DNA from 4 places in the Bradyrhizobium sp. SZCCHNS2022 genome. Region 4 is predicted to be linked to each of the others. Evidence: predicted binding sites of a transcription regulator. Region 4 holds the regulator's gene; each other region holds the start of a gene.
What was found. Region 4 encodes PhoB, which activates phosphate uptake and scavenging genes when phosphate is short. Its sites were predicted from a motif close to TGTCATNNANCTGTCAT; they were not measured.

Region 1 (4,990 bases), 5.6 Mb from region 4:
CCGGCGCGCAGCGCCTGGCCGTGCGGATCGAGGCCTGGGAACGACGGCAGCAGTGACGGATGGATGTTCAGCATCCGGCCATACCAGTGCTGGACGAACTCCGCCGTGAATAGCCGCATGAAGCCTGCGAGGCAGATGATCTCGACGCCCCGCGCATCCAGCGCCGCCTGCAGCTTGGCTTCGAAGCCCGCCCGGTCCTTGCCGAACGGCTTGCTTTCGATGACCTCGACGGCGATGCCGCTCTCCGCCGCCTTTTGCAGACCGGCGGCGTCGGCGCGGTTGGACATGACGACGGCGATCTCGGCCGGAAAATCCGGCTGCGTGGCCGCTCGGATCAGCGCGGCCATGTTGGACCCACGGCCGGAAATCAGGATGGCGACGCGGCGCTTCATCTCGTCACTCGTCTCACAGGGACAAATCGAGCGCGCCGGTATAGATCACGCGCTCCTCGCCTGCGGCAGCAACGACCTCGCCGAGCCGTGCGACGTGCTCGCCATTGGCGGTGAACACCTCGGTCACGGCATCGACGGCCTCGGCCTTGACGATCACGATCATGCCGATCCCGCAATTGAAGGTGCGGAGCAGCTCGCGCTCGGCAATGCCACCCTGCTCCGCCAGCCATTTGAACACCGGCAGCACCGGCAGATGCGCCAGGTCGATCGAGACGCCGAGATGCTTCGGCAGCACGCGCGGAATGTTGTCGGTGAAGCCGCCGCCTGTGATGTGTGCCAGCCCCTTCACCGCGCCGGTCTCGCGGATCGCACGCAGACAGGATTTCACGTAGAGCCGGGTCGGCGTCAGCAGCGCGGCTCCCAGGGTCAGGACCGGCGCAAACGGCGCCGGGGCATCGAAGCCGAGGCCAGACCGGGCAACGATCTTGCGCACCAGCGAATAGCCGTTCGAATGCACCCCCGACGACGCGAGCCCCAGCACCACATCGCCAGCGGCAATGTCCGGCGACGGCAGCAGGGTGCCACGCTCGGCCGCGCCAACCGCAAAGCCGGCGAGATCATAGTCGCCATCCTTGTAGAGGCCCGGCATCTCCGCGGTCTCGCCGCCGATCAGGGCGCAGCCGGACTCCCGGCAGCCCTCGGCGACGCCTGCCACGATCGACGCGGTCGCCTCGGGATCGAGCTTGCCGCAGGCAAAGTAGTCGAGGAAGAACAGCGGCTCGGCGCCCTGCACCACCAGGTCGTTCACCGACATGGCGACCAGATCGATGCCGATCCCGCCATGCAGCCCCGTCTCGATCGCGATCTTCACCTTGGTGCCGACCCCGTCGGTTGCCGCCACCAGCACCGGATCCTTGAAGCCGGCCGCCTTCAGGTCGAACAGGCCGCCAAAGCCGCCGATCTCGGCATCCGCGCCGGCGCGCGCGGTGGCGCGCACCATGGGCTTGATCAGATCGACCAGACGATTGCCGGCATCGATATCGACGCCCGAATCTGCATAAGTGAGCCCGTTCTTGCGCTCGGTCATGGTCAAAACCCCTAATCTGGCCGCTGGTTACGTCGGAATCCGGCTGCGCGCAATGGCTCGCAAGGGGCTCGTCCCCATACTATCTAGGAACCGGACCGGTTCGCCCCGCTTCGGAATCGGGTTGGATTTGATCGAGTTGTCGTCGGGACGTTCTGTGTGACCATTCCCCACTCTATCCCCAATCTCATTACACTCGGCCGAATCCTGCTGGTTCCGATCGTCGTCTGGGCGATCGCGGCCGGCGAGATGGAAATTGCGTTCATGGTGTTCGTCGTCGCCGGCGTGAGCGACGCGGTGGACGGTTTTCTGGCCAAGCGCTTCAACCTGCGCTCCGAGCTCGGCGCCCTGCTCGACCCGCTCGCCGACAAGGCCCTGCTGGTGTCGATCTTCGTCACCCTCGGCATTTGGGGGGCCATCCCGCGCTGGATCGTGATCCTGGTGGTGTCGCGCGACATCATGATCGTCGCCGCCGTGATCGTCTCCTGGCTGTTCGACCGGCCCGTCGCAATGAAGCCATTGATGGTCTCGAAGCTGAATACCGCCGCGCAGGTTGGATTCGCAGGGCTGGTGCTGGCCGCGCTCGCGTTCGGCTTCGAGCCCAAGCCCTACGATGTCGTGCTGATGGTGCTCGTGACGGTCTTTACCCTCGTATCGGTCGGGCTGTATCTCGTCGAATGGGTGCGCCACATGAACACGATCGAGGTGCGATGAGCCCGCCCGGCAGGCCCAGTACCGCCCCCGCCGACGACACGACACGGAGCACGTCAACCTTGGCCGGCCATATCCCCCCTCGTCAATTGGCGCTCGCGCTGCCACATGCGGAGAGCCTGACGCGGGACAATTTCTTCGAGGGGCCGGGCAATGCGGCGGGGCTCGCGCTGGTCGATGCCTGGCCGGAATGGCCCGCGCGGACCATGTTCCTCGTCGGCCCCGACGGCTCGGGCAAAAGTCATCTGGCGGCGATCTGGGCCGAGCGCTCCGGCGCCCGCTCGCTGTCGGCGCATGCGCTGGAGGCGAGCACCGTGCCCGGGGCGCTCGCCACGGGGGCCCTGGTGCTGGAGGATCTGACGGCGACCGATCTCGACGAGCGGGCGCTGTTCCACCTGCTGAACTTGGCGCGTCAGGACGAGGCCTACATCCTGGTCACGGCGCGGGAGGCGCCGGCGGCGCTGCCGATCGGGCTCGCCGATCTGAGATCGCGGCTGCGCGCCGTTCCCGTGGTCACGCTGTTGCCACCGGACGACCAGCTGTTCCGCGCCCTGATCGTCAAGCTGGCCGCGGATCGGCAACTGGCGATCGACGAAACGGTCGTCAGCTACCTCGCCACCCGGATCGAGCGATCCTACGCCGCAGCCCGCGAGACCATCGCGCTGCTGGACAATGAGTCGTTGAGGCTCGGCCGACCGGTCACCCGCGCACTGGCCGCCGAGCTGCTGCGCCCGGTGTGACCGGGGGCCATCTTGACGCCGGTCCGCCGGGGAACCTCAATGGTGCCGGGAACGTCATCCCCTGGTCACCCAGAGTGGGCTACGGTCGAGGGTGAGCGCCCTGATTTGATGCCGTGATCGGATATGGATCGAATTTCTGATGGATACCGAACAAGTTTCTGAGATCGTTTCGAAAGAGCCGGCTGTGGCGACGCCGCTGCAGATCGCGTCGAGTCCCGAGCGCTTCATCAATCGGGAGCTGTCCTGGCTGCATTTCAACCGCCGCGTGCTCGAGGAGTCGGTCAATCCGCGCCATCCGGCGCTGGAGCGGGTGCGCTTCCTGTCGATTTCCGCCAACAATCTCGATGAATTCTTCATGGTCCGCGTCGCCGGCATCCGCGCCCAGGTGCGCGAGGGCATCGCCGAGCGCAGCCCGGACGGGCTGACGCCGACCGAGCAGCTGAAGCTGATCAACGAGACCGTCTCCCAGCTCGCCATCGACCAGCAGGCGATATGGCGCGACCTGCGCAAATTTCTCGCCGAACTCGGCATCGTGCTGGTCGACGGCCAGGACGTCAGCAAGAGCGAGCGGGCCTGGATCGAGGACCATTTCCTCGCCAACATCTTCCCGCTGCTGACGCCGCTCGCGATCGATCCGGCGCATCCGTTCCCGTTCATCCCGAGCCTCGGCTTCACCGTCGCGCTGCAGCTGACGCGCACCGCCGACGGTCGGCCGATGAATGCGCTGATCCGCATGCCCGGCAAGATCGACCGCTTCATCCGCTTCCCCGGCGCCAAGGACGGCGCGATCCGCCTGATCACGCTGGAGCAGGCCACCGGCCTGTTCATCGGCCGGCTGTTCCCGGGCTATACCGTCAAGGGCCAGGGCGCCTTCCGCATCATCCGCGACAGCGAGATCGAAATCGAGGAAGAGGCCGAGGACCTGGTGCGGCTGTTCGAGACGGCACTGAAGCGGCGCCGCCGCGGCTCGGTGATCCGGCTCGAGATCGAGGCCAACATGCCGGAGGAGCTGCGCCGCTTCGTGCAGAATGCGCTGTCCACGACCGACGACGAGGTGTTCGTCGTCGACGGCGTGCTGGCGATGAACGAGCTGTCGCAGCTGACGCGGGTCGACCGTCCCGACCTCGAATTCGCGCCTTACGTGCCGCGCCATCCGGAGCGCGTCCGTGACCATGGCGGCGACATCTTCGCCGCCATCCGGCAGAAGGACCTGATCGTCCATCACCCCTACGAATCCTTCGATGTCGTCGTTCAGTTCCTGCAGCAGGCGGCGCGCGATCCCGATGTCGTCGCCATCAAGCAGACGCTGTATCGCACCTCCAACAACTCGCCGATCGTCCGCACGCTCGTCGAAGCCGCCGAAGCCGGCAAGTCGGTGACCGCGCTGGTCGAGCTCAAAGCGCGGTTCGACGAGGAGGCCAATATCCGCTGGGCTCGCGATCTGGAGCGCGCCGGCGTGCAGGTCGTCTACGGATTCCTCGAGCTGAAGACGCATGCCAAGCTGTCGATGGTCGTGCGCCGCGAGGGCGGAAGCCTCACGACCTATGTGCACACCGGCACCGGCAACTATCACCCGGTGACGGCACGCATCTACACCGACCTGTCCTACTTCACGTCCGACCCGGTGATCGGCCGCGACGTCACGCGGGTGTTCAACTACATCACCGGCTATGCCGAGCCGATCGACATCGAGAAGATGGCGGTCTCGCCGCTCACGCTTCGCAAGCGCATGATCGAGCACATCCAGGGCGAGACCAGCTTCGCTCGCCAGGGCAAGCCGGCCGTGATCTGGATGAAGATGAATTCGCTGGTCGATCCCGACATCATCGACGCGCTGTACGAGGCCTCGCAGGCCGGCGTGTCGATCGAGCTGATCGTGCGCGGCATCTGCTGCCTGCGTCCGGGCATTCCCGGACTCTCCGACAACATCCGCGTCAAATCGGTGATCGGCCGCTTCCTCGAGCACGGCCGCATCTACTGCTTTGGTATGGGTCAGGGCCTGCCGAGCGCCAAGGCCGCCGTCTACATCTCCTCGGCCGACATGATGCCGCGCAATCTCGACC
Region 2 (4,990 bases), 3.6 Mb from region 4:
CGGATCTCGCCTGCGAACGGATGGTTGCGGCCATAGCCGCGTTGCGTCGAATAGCCGAGCGCCAGCAGAAAGCCTTCGTCGCCGCGCGCGAGATTCTGCAGCCGCAGATCGCGGCCGGCAGGAAAGCTCAGCGGATCACGCGTGAGATCTCCCACGGGCGCCTCGGGGTCCGCGTCAGGCGACGGCTCGATCAATCCGTCCTGACCGAGAATGTCGGTGACCCGCGGCATCGGCGCGTCGGACGTCGACGCAAGGGCCGGCGCCTCGGGATCGCCTGCCTCGGCCAGAGCCGGATCGAGCAGCCGGTGCGTGTAGTCGAATGTCGGGCCCAGCACTTGCCCGCCGGGAATGTCCTTGAAGGTGGACGATACGCGCCGCTGCACGCGCATCTCGCCGGTATCGACCGGCTCGGTCGCACCGAAGCGCGGCAGGGTCGCACGGAAGGCGCGCACCAGGAAGATCGCTTCGATGAGATCACCGCGCGCCTGCTTGATGGCAAGAGCTGCCAGCTCGTGATCATACAGCGAACCCTCGCTCATGACGCGATCGACCGCGAGTCCGAGCTGCTCCGAGATCTGCGCAAGCGACAACTCGGGCACGCTCCTATCGCCGCGGCGCTCATGCGCCAGCAGCCGGTGTGCGTTCTCGATGGCGCGCTCGCCGCCTTTGACCGCCACATACATCCGCTAAGCTCCTGCAGGTGAGAGACGCGTCGTGCGCGGGATCGCGACCAACGATTGATCGTCGACCAGAATGACGTCGATCCCGCGCGGGAACAGCGCCTCGTTGATTGACAGTCGCGCGAACAGATCGCGCGGCTCGATCGTCGCCGCGAGCGAGGTCACCCCATCGATCCCAGGACCACGCAGGTGGAACGTCGGCCCCGTAGAAAGGCTCGGCACCTGAAGGATGAGGGTTGTCGACCGGTCCGGGTATTCCGGCGTCCCCAGAGCAAAGGACGCGAGATCAGGCAGCGCGTCGGGCGCCGCCACGAGTGCGAAACTTGCGAGCTCTGGACGCGTCACGACCGGCGCGCCGGTGTGAAATTTCAGCCAGGCTCCGACATCGGGCGCGCGCGCGAAGGCCGCATCGAGCCAAAGCGGCGTATCCTGGTCCAGCAAGGTCAGGGCGATCGCCGCAACGCCGGCCGTCATCGACGTTGGCCGGCCGGCGCCGTCGTCGACCGACACCACCTGTCCGGGACGCGCCATCGCCTCCATCACCATGCGGAAGGTCGATTGCGCCGACAGAACCTTGTCGGCAAAGCCGGGCTGCAGCTCGACAGTCATTGCCGTCATCACCCTTCTCCCCGCACCATCGTGTAGAAATCGACCCGCGTCGCCGCGGCCTCGGCGGCGCTTCGATCCCGCTCCTGTTGCATCTGCGCCCGCAGGGGCGCAACGACCTCCCTCTCGATTGCCTTGGCGTGATCGGACGATTGAAGCAAGGCGTCGCACAGCGCGATCAGGCGCGCCTTGCCGCCGTCGCGCCCGAGGACATAGCCAAACCCCACCTGCCCGCCCTGCAGACGAACAGCCGCGCGAGACACCGTCGCCTCACCGAGATTGAACGGCGCGCCATCGCCGCCGATCCGGCCACGGACCATGACGAGGCCGCTTTCGGGGGCACGCAGATCCTGGTGGGGCGGCACCGGCAGCGCGGCCATCCTATTCTCGATGTCGGCGGCCGCAACGTGCGACAGCACCTTCATCGCGTCCCGCCGCTTCTCCTGCAACGCCGTATCGCCGCTCATCGCCATTCTCGATCTTGCCTGCATCAAGTTGTCTATGATACTAGACAACTCGATAAGAGAGCGCCATGACTGTTTGATGACATGGACGTGATTTTCACAACACGACGCGGGGAGCTGCGATGAGCATGCCGGACGCCGGATCTGGCGTCGCGCTGTGGCGGCGGGTGGCCGACGGCATCGAGCGCGACATCGCCGATGGCCGCTTCGCGGCCGGTACGCGCCTGCCGGGCGAGACCGAGATCGCGGAGACCTACCGCGTCAACCGCCACACGGTCCGGCGGGCGCTGGCGACCCTCGCGGAACGCGGGCTCGTCCGCGCCGAGCGCGGCAGCGGCACCTATGTGGAAGCCCCGCGCCTGTCCTATCCGCTGCGATCGCGGACCCGATTCTCGGAGATCGTCGGCGCGGGCGGTCGTGAGCCGCGCGGGCAGCTGATCGCGGCCTCGGAGGAATCCGCGACGCGCGACCTCGCACGACTGCTGGGATTGAAGACGGGTGCTCCGTTGGCGCGCATCGATGCGCTGCGCTTCGCCGACAAGACGCCGATCTGCGTCAGCACCTCCTGGCTCTCGGCCGAGCGATTTCCCGACGCAGGGCGGGTGTTCGCCGCGACCCGCTCGATGACGGCGCTCCTCGCGCATTACGGCATCCGCGACTATCGCCGCGGTGCGACCAGGATCACGGCAGCGATCGCCGATGCCAGCGACGCGTCCCGCCTCGACCTCGCGCTGGGGCGTCCGGTCCTGGTCGTCGACAGCACCGACATCGACGCCGACGGGACGCCGCTCGTCAGCAAACGCTCGCGCTTCGCTGCGGAGCGTGTGACGTTCGAGGTCGAGAGCTAGGGCGAAACCGTCGCCATGTTCTCGACCTCGGGGCACTCAGTCGATGAGCGTGCCGTCTTGATTGAAGAACGGATGCGGCCCGTCGAAATCCCCGATGGGCACCTGATGCGTGACGATCGTTCCGAATCCCGGCCCTGGAAACCAGGCATGAAGGTGAAAGGCTGGAGGCTCGATGCAGAAGGATGGCGATTGCATCTCGGCGAGATCCAGTGCCACGGCATGGTTCGGCGCCGGGCAGATCGTGCAGGGGATTGCGGCAAACCGGGTCAGCGCTGCACGATGGACGTGACCGCATCCAATCAATTGCACCCGCGGGTGACGCGTGAGGATGGCTGCGAGATCCGCAGCATTGCGCAGGTTCTGCCGGTCCATGTGACCGATGCCGGTCGAAAATGGCGGATGGTGCAGAAACAGCAGGGCCGGCTTGTCGGCACGAGCAGAGAGCTTGGCATCGAGCCATTGCAGACTCGCCTGATCGATCTCACCATGCGGATGGCCGGGCACGCTGGAATCGAGCAACAGCAGATCGAGATCGGCCAATTCCACATGCCGATTCAGCGGACCCGAGGGGTGATCATGAGACGCGTCCGGAAACGCCACTCGCATCAACTCGCGTGAATCGTGATTGCCGGGCACGGCAGCGAACGGAATCCGGAGCTCGGCAAGCAGATCCTTGAGATGATCGTACTCGGCCGGTGACGGCGTGTCGGCGAGATCCCCCGAGATCACCACCAGGTCGAGCTTTGGCTCAAACCGGTTGAGCTCCGTGATGCATCGCGCGAGCGCGCGCGCCGTGTCGACACGACGATAGGCCAGCCGACCGGGCGCCTTGATGTGGAGGTCCGAAATCTGCGCAATGTTGACCGCGTTCTTGGTCATGAGATGATCAACCTTCCGCTGGCAGCAGACGAATGGAATTCGGCTCAATCGACAGTCCGATGCGCTCTCCGGCATGGACCTTGATCGTATTCGGCGCATCCACGGTGAGTGGAATGGAGGCCGCGCCGCGAACGATGATCCGCTGCCGGTCGCCGGCAAAACGGACGCTGTGGACGACGCCGGTCAGCTCCGATGCCGCGGCCTCGACGATGCCAATCGTTTCCGGTCGAACCATCGCAACGGCCTGGTTACGCGGCGCGGGATCGGCGACCGGCAGTCGTCCGCCCGGCAGAACGAGGTGGCCGCCGTCGATCGGTGCCTCGATGATGTTGGCCGCACCGACGAACTCCGCCACGAAGCGATCGGCTGGAGTGAAATAGATCTCTCGCGGCGTCCCGATCTGGGCGATGGCGCCCTTGCGCATGACGACAATGCGGTCGCCGAGCTCCATGGCTTCGGCCTGGTCATGCGTGACGTAGATCGCCGTGATCCCGAGCGTGCGCAGCAGGCTGTTGAGCTCACCGCGGAGCCGCTCGCGCAGGGCCGCATCCAACGCCGTGAGCGGTTCGTCGAGCAGGAGCACGCTCGGCCGGATGGCGACCGCACGTGCGAGCGCGACACGCTGGCGCTGGCCACCCGAGAGTTGATCGATGCGGCGATCTTCGAGCCCGCCCAGATTTGTCAGGACCACGAGTTCGGCGACCCGCGCGGCCCGTTCAGCCCTCTTCACGCCGCGGATCTTGAGCCCGTAGCCGATATTGTCGGCGACCGTCATGTTGGGGAACAGCGCATAGGACTGAAACACCATGCCGACGTTGCGCTTCTCGATCGGCTGCCGCGTCAGGTCTTTGCCGTCGAACAGCACGCGTCCGCCCGCATCGGGATTTTCCAGCCCGGCCACGATCCGCAGCAGCGTGGTCTTGCCGCAGCCGGACGGCCCCAACAGCACCAGCGTCTCGCTCTGCGCGATGTCCAGCGTGGCGCGCGCCAGCGCGCACGTCCCGTCGGCAAAGGTCTTGCCGCAGTTCTCCACCTTCAGCGCGGCTCCATGCCGGGTCATCGTGCTCACCGCAGGTTTCCTCTCTCGCCGATCCATTGCATGGCCACCAGCAGCGGAATGATCATCACGAAGAAGATCAGCGTATAGGCGGACGCGACCTCCAGCCGCATCGATGCGTAGCTGTCGGCGAGGCCTACCGGCAGGGTCTTGGTCAACGGCGTATGCAACATCCAGGTCAGGTTGAACTCTCCGAGCGACAACGTCACCACCATGAGGCTGCCAGCCAGAATGCCGGGGGCGGCATTGGGAACGATGACGTCGATGAAGCGCCGCCATGGCGCGGCCCCGACGGATGCGGCGCCCTCATCGAGCGATTTGACGTCGATCGTCGCGAATACCGCCATGACGGACCGGACCATGAACGGCATCGTGAAGATCACATGACCGGCGAGGATGAACAGCCATGAGCGGCGGAAGCTTCCGAAGCCGCCATAGGTCAGCAGCAGCGCGAGC
Region 3 (4,990 bases), 1.4 Mb from region 4:
GCCACGTCATGATTCGCCCACGCGGTGCTTTCAATCACCGGCCAGGACATGCGCAGCCGCAATCGCGTTCATCGCCTTTGCCAGCTCGATGTCGCGCGCGGTGACGCCGCCGGCATCGTGGGTGGCGAGCACGACCTCGACGGTGCGGTAGACGTTGCGCCACTCGGGATGATGGTCGCGCTTCTCGGCGAGCAGGGCGACGCGGGTCATGAAGCCGAAGGCTTCGTTGAAGTCGCGAAAGGTGAAGGTGCGGGCAATGGCCTCGCGGCCATCGACCTCGGACCAGCCGGGAAGGTCCCGCAAGGCGCTCGCGCGCGCCTCGGCTGACATTCTCTCCACCATGTCGAACCTCCCGTTCATCTCGTCGGTGCATCGGGGCGGCGCGGCAGATCCGGAGCTCTACGGGCATCGGCCTGCGCCGCGTCACCCGGACCGGCGCGCCAGAGTAGCAGAAACGGCATCCGGATCAGAGCCTTGCGACAAAACCGACGCGGACCCGTCATGCAACCGCCGGGATCGTCGCGCACTCGGGCTCCGGTAACCATGACGCAGATGTCACCCCGGACGGAAAAGAAATTTGCTACAGTTTCGGCCTAGCGAGGACGAGGCCCTGCGGAGCTGCGCATCGCGCGGCCCCCAAGCGATCGGATCACCGGAGGACTGGACCTGGCAGACCCCCAGACCACGCCAGCGCAGCGCTCGCAGATGCGCCCTGCCGTGTTCGTCGTCATCGCCGGCATCCTCGCGGTCGTCGGCGCGCTGGCGGGCGCCTATTATTTTGCCATGCGTCCGGTGGTGCTGAAGATCGCCGTGGGTCCGCCCAACAGCGACGATCTCAAGGTCGTCCAGGCCTTGACCCAGGCGTTCTCGCAGTCCCATGCCTCCGTCCGGCTGCGGCCGGTCCCGACCGAGGGCGCCGGCGAGAGCGCGCAGGCGCTGGCCGCGGGCAAGGTCGATCTCGCCATCGTGCGCGGCGACCTCGAGGTGCCGAAGAACGCGCAGGCGGTGGCGACCCTGCGCAAGAACGTGGCCGTGCTGTGGGTGCCGCCCGCAGGCAAGGGAAAGGGCCGCAAGGGCGCGGCCAAGATCACCAAGATCTCGCAGCTTCCCGGCCACAAGGTCGGCATCATCGGCCGCACGCCGGCCAATGCCAATCTGCTGAAGGTGATCCTGCACCAATACGGCGTCGACGCCGGCAAGGTCGAGATCATCCAGTTTCCGATCACCGAGGCGGCCGAGGCCGTCCGCAACCAGCGGGCCGACGTCTATCTCGCCGCCGGCCCGATCAACAGCAAGATCACGGCCGATGCGATTGCGGCTGCCACCAAGGATGGTGGCGTGCCGACATTCCTGGCGATCGATTTGGCCGGAGCCATCGCGCAGAACCATCCCGAATATGAGGCGGCAGAAATTCCGGCCGGCGCCTTCGGCGGCTCGCCCGACCGGCCGGAGGATGAGGTCAAGACGATCAGCTTCAGCCACCATATCGTCGCGCGTAGAGGGCTCGCCGAGTCGACCGTCTCCACCTTCACCCACCAGCTGTTCTCGGTGCGCCAGCAACTGCTGTCGGAATTCCCGCTCGCCGCCAAGATCGAGACGCCGGACACCGACAAGGATGCCGCGATCCCGGCCCATCCCGGTGCTGCGGCCTTCGTCGATGGCGAGGAGAAGACCTTCCTCGATCGCTACAGCGACTACATCTGGTGGGGCTTGATGGCGCTGTCGGCGATGGGCTCGGCCGGCGCCTGGTTCGCCGGATACCTCAAGCGCGACGAGCGGACGATCAACACCACGCTGCGCGACCGGCTGCTGGAGATGATCACCATCGCACGCAAGAGCGACTCGACCGAGGAGCTCGACCAGCTCCAGGCGGAAGCCGACGAGATCCTGCGCAACACGCTGACCTGCTTCGAGGACGGCGCCATCGAGCATGCGGCCCTGACCGCCTTCAACATCGCGCTCGAGCAGTTCCACAACGCGGTCGCCGATCGCAAGCTGATCCTGATGAGCATGCCCGCCAACCTGCAACGCACCGGCGCGCAGTTGCGCGCCGCCGGCACCTGAGCCGGTCTCGGTCATCTTCGTGCTGCATCTGGCATTGGCCCGTGTGCTGGGGCGAGCGGCCTTGTAATTTCAACGTCATCAATCTTTTCTAGGTCTGCGGCGTCCTGGCAGCGCGGTTCCGCGCGCCATCCGACGAGGAGATCGTATGACCATTCACATTCCCCGCCCGCAGCTCCACAAGCTCTCCCGCCGCCGCTTCCTGTCGACGGCTGCCGCCGGCGTCGCGACGCTCGCGATGCCCGGTCTGAGCCGCGCCGCCGACCGGCCGCAGATCACGCATGGGGTGCAATCCGGCGACGTCGGCATGGATGGCGGCGTCGTCTGGGCCCGCGCCGACCGGCCGTCGCAGATGATGGTCGAGGTCGCGACCACCGAATCGTTCAAGAACGCGCGCCGCCTGCCGCCCATTGCGGCGCTTCCCGAAAGCGATTTCACCGCCAAGATGCTGGTCGATGGCCTGCCGAGCGGTCAGGACATCTTCTATCGCGTCAAATTCCGTGATCTCTCGCACCCCGCGGTCGAGAGCGAGGCGGTCGTCGGCCGCTTCCGCACGGCGCCAGGCAACACGCGTGACGTGTCGTTCGTCTGGGGCGGCGACGTCGCTGGCCAGGGCTGGGGCATCAATCCCGACGATGGCGGCATGTTCACCTTTGCCACGATGAAGAAGCATCGCCCCGACTTCTTCCTGCACTCCGGCGACACCATCTACGCCGACGGCCCCATCAAGCCGGAGGTGAAGCTGCCGGACAACAAGGTCTGGAAGAACCTCACGATCGAGGACAAGGCCAAGGTCGCCGAAACGCTCGACGAATTCCGCGCCGCTCACAAATACAATTTCCTCGACGAGAATGTCCGCGCCTTCAATGCCGAGGTGCCGATCTTCGTGCAGTGGGACGACCACGAGGTCACCAACAACTGGTCGGCCTCCAAGGAATTGCCGGCCGCCTACAAGGAGCGCAACATCCAGCTGCTCGCCGCACGGGCGGCGCGCGCCTTCCACGAGATGTATCCGATGCGCGAGAGCATCAACGAGCCCGGCCGAATCTACCGGACCATCAACTACGGCCCGCATCTCGACGTCTTCGTGCTGGATGAGCGCAGCTATCGCGGCGCCAACGGCGCCAATCTCGAGGACAAGTATGGTCCGGCGTCCTACTTCATCGGGCCGGAGCAGCTGCGCTGGCTGAAGCAGGCGCTGCTGAACTCGCGGGCGACCTGGAAGGTGATCGCCTCCGACATGCCGCTCAGCATCATCGTCTATGACGATGCGGCCAACAAGAAGGGCTCCGAAGCGATCGCGCAGGGCGATGGTCCTGCGCGTGGACGAGAGCTGGAGATTGCCGAGATCCTGCGCTTCATCAAGACCGCGCCGATCCAGAACACCGTCTGGCTCACCGCCGACGTCCATTACGCGGCGGCGCACTATTACGATCCCAACAAGGCGCAATTCCAGGACTTCGAGCCGTTCTGGGAGTTCGTCTCGGGTCCGCTGCATGCCGGCACGTTCGGTCCGAACGAGCTCGACAACACGTTCGGCCCCGAGGTTCGCTTCATCAAGGCCCCCGGCCTCGATAAGCAGAACCTGCCGCCGTCCGCAGGCATGCAGTTCTTCGGTCACGTCAAGATCGACGGCGAGTCCGGTCAGATGACGGTAACGCTGCGCGATCGCGCCGACGTCGCATTGTGGTCGACGACGCTCGACCCGAAACTGGGCTGACGGCGTCTCGCTGCGGCGACGACTAGTCGCGCCGCCGCAGCACGGCCTCCAGGGCATCGGTCGGGCAGGGCTTCGGCAGGCGCGGCCGGTCGGAAAACGCCGCCGGCACGCCGTCGGCGCCATAGCCGGTCGAGAATGCGAAGGGGATGCCAAGCGTGCTCAGCCGCTCGGCGATCGCAAAGCTCTTTTCGCGGACCAGGCCGACATCGAGCAGAGCGAACTGCGGCGCGCGCTCCTCGATCATGGCGAGCGCCGTGGCGACATTGGCGGCGATCCTGACCTCGGCAACACCGAGGTCATTGATGGTGTCTTCCAAGCCAAGCGCAATGATCGGGTCGTCCTCGACGACCAGCACATGCTGATAGAGCTCGGGCACGCTGGGTTGCGAGCTGGTCATGTGATCTGCGGGTTCCAAGGTGAGGTTGGCTCCCGCAGCCGGCGCCTCATCACAAGCACGCTGGCGGGTTCCTGGAACCGAAGCCATCATATCGGAGTTCCTGTGTCTGTGCACTTGTGAACACAAGAAGCACAGATCACGCACATGCGTAGCGCGGGGGATTTCGATGCCGACCCAGACTGTGACGACACTTGCGCGTGAGCGACCCTATAACAATCTGCTGCGCCGGTTGAGTCCACCGGATTATGCTCTGATCGCGCCCTATCTGGTCGAGGACCAGGCGATGCCGAGCGAACTGCTGTATCGCCCCGGCGACGACGTGCAGATCGTGCATTTTCCCTGCGGCCCGGCGCTGACATCCTACCTGGTTCCCAACGAGGACGGTCGCGACGTTGAGACCATTCTGGTCGGTCGGGAGGGCGCGGTCGGCGGCATCGTCAGCGAGGGTTTCCTGCCGGCCTATACGCGGATCGTCGTCAAGTTCGGCGGCCCGTTCGTCCGCTTGCCCCTATCACGCCTCGCCGCGGCCAAGCTGCAATCGAAGACGCTGCGCAACGTATTCGCGCGCTATGCCGATTGCATGCTGGCGCAGATGTTCCAGTCGACCGCCTGCAACGCCATCCACTCGATCGAGCAGCGCACGGCGAAATGGATCGTGGCGGCGATGGACCGCACCGATGGCGAGCCGATCGTGCCGCTGACGCATGAGCAACTCGCGACCCTGCTCGGCGTCGGCCGCTCCTATGTCAGCCGTGTCGTCCAGACCTTCCGCGCTGAGGGCATTCTCGAAACCAGGCGCGGCGCCTTCATGG
Region 4 (4,990 bases):
GCTCGAATGGCCGAGGGCGAAGTAGAGTCCTGCAGCGCGCGGCTTGTCGCCATCCTCAACCAGCTTCCGCACGACGTTGTCGATGGCGGCAATGTGGTCCGCGTCGACCGCGTGCCTGAGGCCGAGCAGCCAGGCCAGCAGCGCCGTGCCGACGATCGCGGGCCGGTCGGCGTAGAGGGCGAAGGCCCACGCCCAGGCAAGCGCGTTGGCCAGCACGAGGCCGGCGAGCAGCGCGACGGTCGAGCCACCCGCCCCCGTGAACCAGGCTGGGATCCGGCGGGCGGGGGGAGGATGATCAATCGGAAAAATTGTCATACTCACCAGGAGAGCAAGACCCGCGCCATTCGGCAAGAGCAGTGTCCACCGGCGAGAATCATCTCGAATCCAGCCGTGCGGGACAGTGCTTCCCAGACCAGCCCCCCTCCCTTGGCAACCCGCTATCCGGTCACGCACAAACCTTGACCAGTGGCTGCCGCCTCCGCCGTTCTCCCCTCACCGCGCCGAGGCGCTCTGCGCGGCGATCTCGCGCCGCACGGTCGTCTCGAACTGGCTTGCCGGCGCGGCGAACATCAGCCGGGTCTCCTCGTGGAACGCCGAGAAGATGCCGACCACGGCCGGCTCACCGCCGATCTCGGCCATGATTGGCGAGCCCGAATAGCCGAAATTGGCCAGGCAATGCACGGTCAGCAGCTTGGCGTCCTTGGTCATCCCCGCGCTGCAATTGCGCTGGCCGGTCGGCGAATAGCGCCGCTCCTGGCCATAGCCGATCTCGGAGATGGTGCCGGCCCTGGTTGCGGCGACCAGCTCCTCACGGCTCAGCGCCCTCACCGCCACCGGCTTCGACGGCAGGGCGTCCTTCAGGATGATCAGCGCCCAATCGGCCGGGGAGCGGTCGAGCGACCATCGGTCGTGCTGAGTCGGAACGAACTCGGGCGCGACGATCAGCCGTTCGGCGATCGATGAGGCGGCCGGTGTGCCCCTGTTCATGCCAGCCAGGAAGCGGACGTTGCCGGGATTGACCTGCGCGAGCCCGTTGAACACGCAATGCGCGGCGGTGAGCACGACGCGCGGCGCGATCAAGGTGCCGGTACACCAGCCGCCGGTCGAATACTGCGCCACGGTGACGACGCCGATCGACGAGGCCGGCCAGGAGGTCGGGTCCACGACCTCGCCGATGTGCCGGTCGAGTCCGAGCAACTGCTCGGGACGCGGGTTGGCCACCCCGGCATCCGCCGATTCGAATCTCGGCTTCCAGCTCGCGATCATCGCCTGCGCCTGGACGCGCTGCGCCTCGGTCAGCTTGACCCGCTGCACGTCGCGGCCGGCCGAGCGCACGCCGTTGCGGCCGGCCATCACCAGCCAGGCATAGCCCTGCACGAGGTCCTGGCTCACGCCGCGGCCGTCGAGCATCATCAGACCGAGCATGTATTGCGACTGGGCGAAGCCTTGGGCTGCAGCGCGGCTGAACCAGCGGCCGGCTTCGCCGTAGTTGCTCGCGACACCCTCGCCGTTGACGTAGGCGATGCCGAGATAGTGCTGGGCGACGGCGAGGCCCTGGTCCGCCCCCTTGCGATACCAGGCCAGCGCCTCGGCCGCATTGCGCGGCTGGCCCCAACCGAAGGCGTGCATGAAGCCGATGTCGAACTGCGCCCGCGCATCGCCCTTGGCGGCGAGCGGCAGCAGGCGGCGCAGCGCAACGTCATGCTGGCCGTTTCCGGCGGCGGCGACGGCGTCTTCGAGCTCGGCGGCCGGTGCACCGGCCAGGCTGCCGAGCAGCACGGCAAGACTTGTGATGATCGTCTTGAGCAAGGGCGTCCGCTGGAACCAAAACACGGGCCCTTCAGCACACTCGATCAAGACGGCGGCGGCGTGGCGGAAAGCGGACCGCGGTGTCCTTAATCCGGCCTGCTCGCCTCTCACACCTGCACGTCCCTCACACCTGCCGCTCCTTATGCCTGCTCGCTCTTGGCGAACCGATCGTCCAGCGCATAGCCCGCGCCGCGCACGGTGCGGATCGGATCCTGCTCGCGACCCGGATTGAGCAGCTTGCGCAGACGGCCGATGTGCACGTCGACGGTGCGCTCGTCGATATAGATGTCGCGGCCCCAGACGCTGTCGAGCAACTGCTCGCGGCTGAACACGCGGCCGGGATGCTCGAGGAAGAATTCGAGCAGACGGTATTCGGTCGGGCCGAGGTCGATCGGCCGGCCCGAGCGCGCGACGCGGCGCTTCTCGCGGTCGAGCTCGATGTCGCCATAGGACAGCACGGTCGCGAGCCGCTCCGGGCTCGCACGCCGCAGCAGGCCCTTCACGCGCGCGAGCAGCTCCGGCACCGAGAACGGCTTGACGATGTAGTCGTCGGCGCCGGTCGCAAGCCCGCGCACACGCTCGCTCTCCTCGCCGCGCGCGGTGAGCATGATGATCGGCAGCTGCTTGGTCTCGGACCGCGCCCGCAGCCGCCGGCACAGCTCGATGCCGGACAGGCCCGGCAGCATCCAGTCGAGCACGACGAGATCGGGCACGCGCTCCTTGAGCCGCGTGTCGGCCTCGTCGCCGCGCGCCACGGTCTCGACCTCGTAGCCTTCGGCCTCGAGGTTGTAGCGCAGCAGCGTCGTCAGCGCCTCCTCGTCCTCAACCACCAGAATTCGCGCGCCCATGTCGAAATCGTCTTTCTCAGTTGCCGGGGATCGTGGTCGCGAAGCTGGTCATGTCGCCCTTCGGGCGCTTGTCCATGATCTGCTGGCCCTCGATCATATAGAAAACCGTCTCAGCGATGTTGGTGGCGTGGTCGCCGATCCGCTCGATGTTCTTGGCGCAGAACATCAGGTGGATGCAGAACGAGATGTTGCGCGGGTCCTCCATCATATAAGTGAGGAGCTCGCGGAACAGCGAGGTGCAGATCGCATCGACCTCCTCGTCGCCCTTCCAGACCGTCATCGCCGCCGGCAAATCATGCGCGGCATAGGCATCCAGCACCGTCTTGACCTGCGACTGCACCAGGTCGGTCATGTGCTCCAGGCCGCGGATCAGCTTGAGCGGATGGAAGTCGCTCTCCAGCGCGGCGACGCGCTTGCCGATGTTCTTGGCGAGGTCACCGATCCGCTCCAGATCGGTGGCGACGCGCATGGCGCCGACGATCTCGCGCAGATCGACGGCCATCGGCTGACGGCGGGCGATCGTCAGCACCGCGCGCTCCTCGATGATGCGCTGCAGCTTGTCGACCTCGGCGTCGGCGGCGACCACCTTCTGGCCGAGCGCCACGTCGCGCCGCACCAGCGCATCGACGGAATCGACGATCAGCCGCTCGGCGAGGCCGCCCATCTCCGACACCAGCCGGGTGAGATCCTGCAGATCGCTGTCGAACGCCTTGGCGGTATGTTCACTGGCCATGTTGATCTCCTGAAGAATGCTGTCGGCGTCAGCCGAACCGGCCGGTGATGTAGTCCTGGGTCCGCCGATCGCTCGGCGAGGTGAAGATCTTGCTGGTCTCGTCGAACTCGATCAGCTCGCCGAGATACATGAAGGCGGTCTTGTCGGAGACGCGCGCCGCCTGCTGCATGTTATGGGTCACGATCGCGATCGTATAGTTCTCCGCGAGCTCCTGGATCAGCTCCTCGACCTTGGCGGTCGAGATCGGGTCGAGCGCCGAGCACGGCTCGTCGAACAGGATCACCTCGGGCCGGACGGCGACGGTGCGGGCGATGCACAGGCGCTGCTGCTGGCCGCCGGACAGCGACAGGCCGGAGGCGTTGAGCTTGTCCTTGACCTCGTTCCACAGCGCGCCGCCGCGCAGCGCCTTCTCGACGCGGTCGTCCATCTCGGACTTCGAGATCTTCTCATAGAGCCGGATGCCGAAGGCGATGTTCTCGTAGATCGTCATCGGGAACGGCGTCGGCTTCTGGAACACCATGCCGACCCGCGCGCGCAGCAGATTGAGATCGAGCTTGGGATCGAGGATGTTGGTGTTGTCCAGCATCAGCTGGCCGGTGGCACGCTGGCCCGGATAGAGGTCGTACATCCGGTTGAAGATGCGCAGCAGGGTGGACTTGCCGCAGCCGGACGGGCCGATGAACGCCGTGACCCGGTTGGTGCCCAGCGTCAGGTTGATGTTCTTCAGCGCGTGGTGATCGCCGTAATAGAAGTTCAGGTTGCGCGCGGTCACCTTGGCCGGCGCCTCGGGGAGCGGCTGGCCGTGGAGCGCGTGATTGGGCTGACTGACGGAGACGGACAGTTCGGTCATTTCGTTTTCCTCTCGGCGCCGAGAATGCGTGCACCGACGTTCAGGGCGAGCACGGCCAGAGTGATGAGAAGGGCTCCGCTCCAGGCCAGCTGCTTCCAATAGGCATACGGGCTCTGGACGAAATTGTTGATGGTGACGGGCAGGTTCGCCATCGTCTTGGAGAGGTTGAGGCTCCAGAACTGGTTCGACAGCGCGGTAAACAACAGCGGCGCGGTCTCGCCGGCGACGCGGGCGGTCGCCAGCAGCACGCCGGTGATGAGGCCGGAGCGCGCCGCGCGGTAGGCGATGCGGCGGATCACCAGCGAGCGCGGCAGGCCGAGCGCGGAGGCCGCCTCGCGCAGCGGGTTGGGTACCAGCAGCAGCATGTCCTCGGTGGTGCGGAGCACGACCGGGATCACGATGACGGCCAGCGCCAGCGCGCCGGCGATCGCCGAGAAGCCGCCCATCGGCACCACGACCGCGCCGTAGATGAACAGGCCGATGATGATCGACGGTGCCGACAGCAGGATGTCGTTGATGAAGCGGATCACCGAGGTCAGGCGGTCATTGCGGCCGTATTCGGCGAGGTAGGTGCCGGCGAACAGGCCGAGCGGCGCACCGATGCCGACGCCGATCACGGTCATCATGATCGAGCCGACGATGGCATTGCGCAGGCCGCCTTCGCTGGCGCCCGGCGGCGGCGTGTCGGCGGTGAAGACCTGCAGGCTGAGGCCGGCGAGGCCGTTATAGAACAGCGTGAACAGGATCAGC

Region 1: a site for PhoB is predicted at 2,980-2,996, ahead of QXZ94_RS07470 (RNA degradosome polyphosphate kinase). Genes of this name have one in related genera too.
Region 2: a site for PhoB is predicted at 1,819-1,835, ahead of phnF (phosphonate metabolism transcriptional regulator PhnF). Genes of this name have one in related genera too.
Region 3: a site for PhoB is predicted at 2,127-2,143, ahead of QXZ94_RS26515 (alkaline phosphatase D family protein). Genes of this name have one in related genera too.

What each region holds. Positions count from the first base shown of each region.
Region 1 covers NZ_JAUHHZ010000001.1:1,708,028-1,713,017, reverse strand. The annotation lists gene purN (phosphoribosylglycinamide formyltransferase) at 1-392, opposite strand, end outside; gene purM (phosphoribosylformylglycinamidine cyclo-ligase) at 406-1,479, opposite strand; gene QXZ94_RS07480 (CDP-alcohol phosphatidyltransferase family protein) at 1,636-2,190, shown strand; gene QXZ94_RS07475 (DnaA ATPase domain-containing protein) at 2,250-2,927, shown strand; gene QXZ94_RS07470 (RNA degradosome polyphosphate kinase) at 3,067-4,990, shown strand, end outside.
Region 2 covers NZ_JAUHHZ010000001.1:3,688,857-3,693,846, forward strand. The annotation lists gene QXZ94_RS16390 (carbon-phosphorus lyase complex subunit PhnI) at 1-683, opposite strand, end outside; gene phnH (phosphonate C-P lyase system protein PhnH) at 687-1,298, opposite strand; gene phnG (phosphonate C-P lyase system protein PhnG) at 1,298-1,753, opposite strand; gene phnF (phosphonate metabolism transcriptional regulator PhnF) at 1,873-2,598, shown strand; gene QXZ94_RS16410 (phosphodiesterase) at 2,635-3,477, opposite strand; gene QXZ94_RS16415 (ABC transporter ATP-binding protein) at 3,485-4,537, opposite strand; gene QXZ94_RS16420 (ABC transporter permease) at 4,543-4,990, opposite strand, start outside.
Region 3 covers NZ_JAUHHZ010000001.1:5,930,225-5,935,214, forward strand. The annotation lists gene QXZ94_RS26500 (hypothetical protein) at 1-12, shown strand, start outside; gene QXZ94_RS26505 (4a-hydroxytetrahydrobiopterin dehydratase) at 31-360, opposite strand; gene QXZ94_RS26510 (TAXI family TRAP transporter solute-binding subunit) at 718-2,064, shown strand; gene QXZ94_RS26515 (alkaline phosphatase D family protein) at 2,210-3,781, shown strand; gene QXZ94_RS26520 (response regulator) at 3,804-4,178, opposite strand; gene QXZ94_RS26525 (Crp/Fnr family transcriptional regulator) at 4,345-4,990, shown strand, end outside.
Region 4 covers NZ_JAUHHZ010000001.1:7,302,685-7,307,674, reverse strand. The annotation lists gene QXZ94_RS32635 (HoxN/HupN/NixA family nickel/cobalt transporter) at 1-315, opposite strand, end outside; gene QXZ94_RS32630 (trypsin-like serine protease) at 493-1,809, opposite strand; gene phoB (phosphate regulon transcriptional regulator PhoB) at 1,950-2,657, opposite strand; gene phoU (phosphate signaling complex protein PhoU) at 2,674-3,390, opposite strand; gene pstB (phosphate ABC transporter ATP-binding protein PstB) at 3,419-4,240, opposite strand; gene pstA (phosphate ABC transporter permease PstA) at 4,237-4,990, opposite strand, start outside.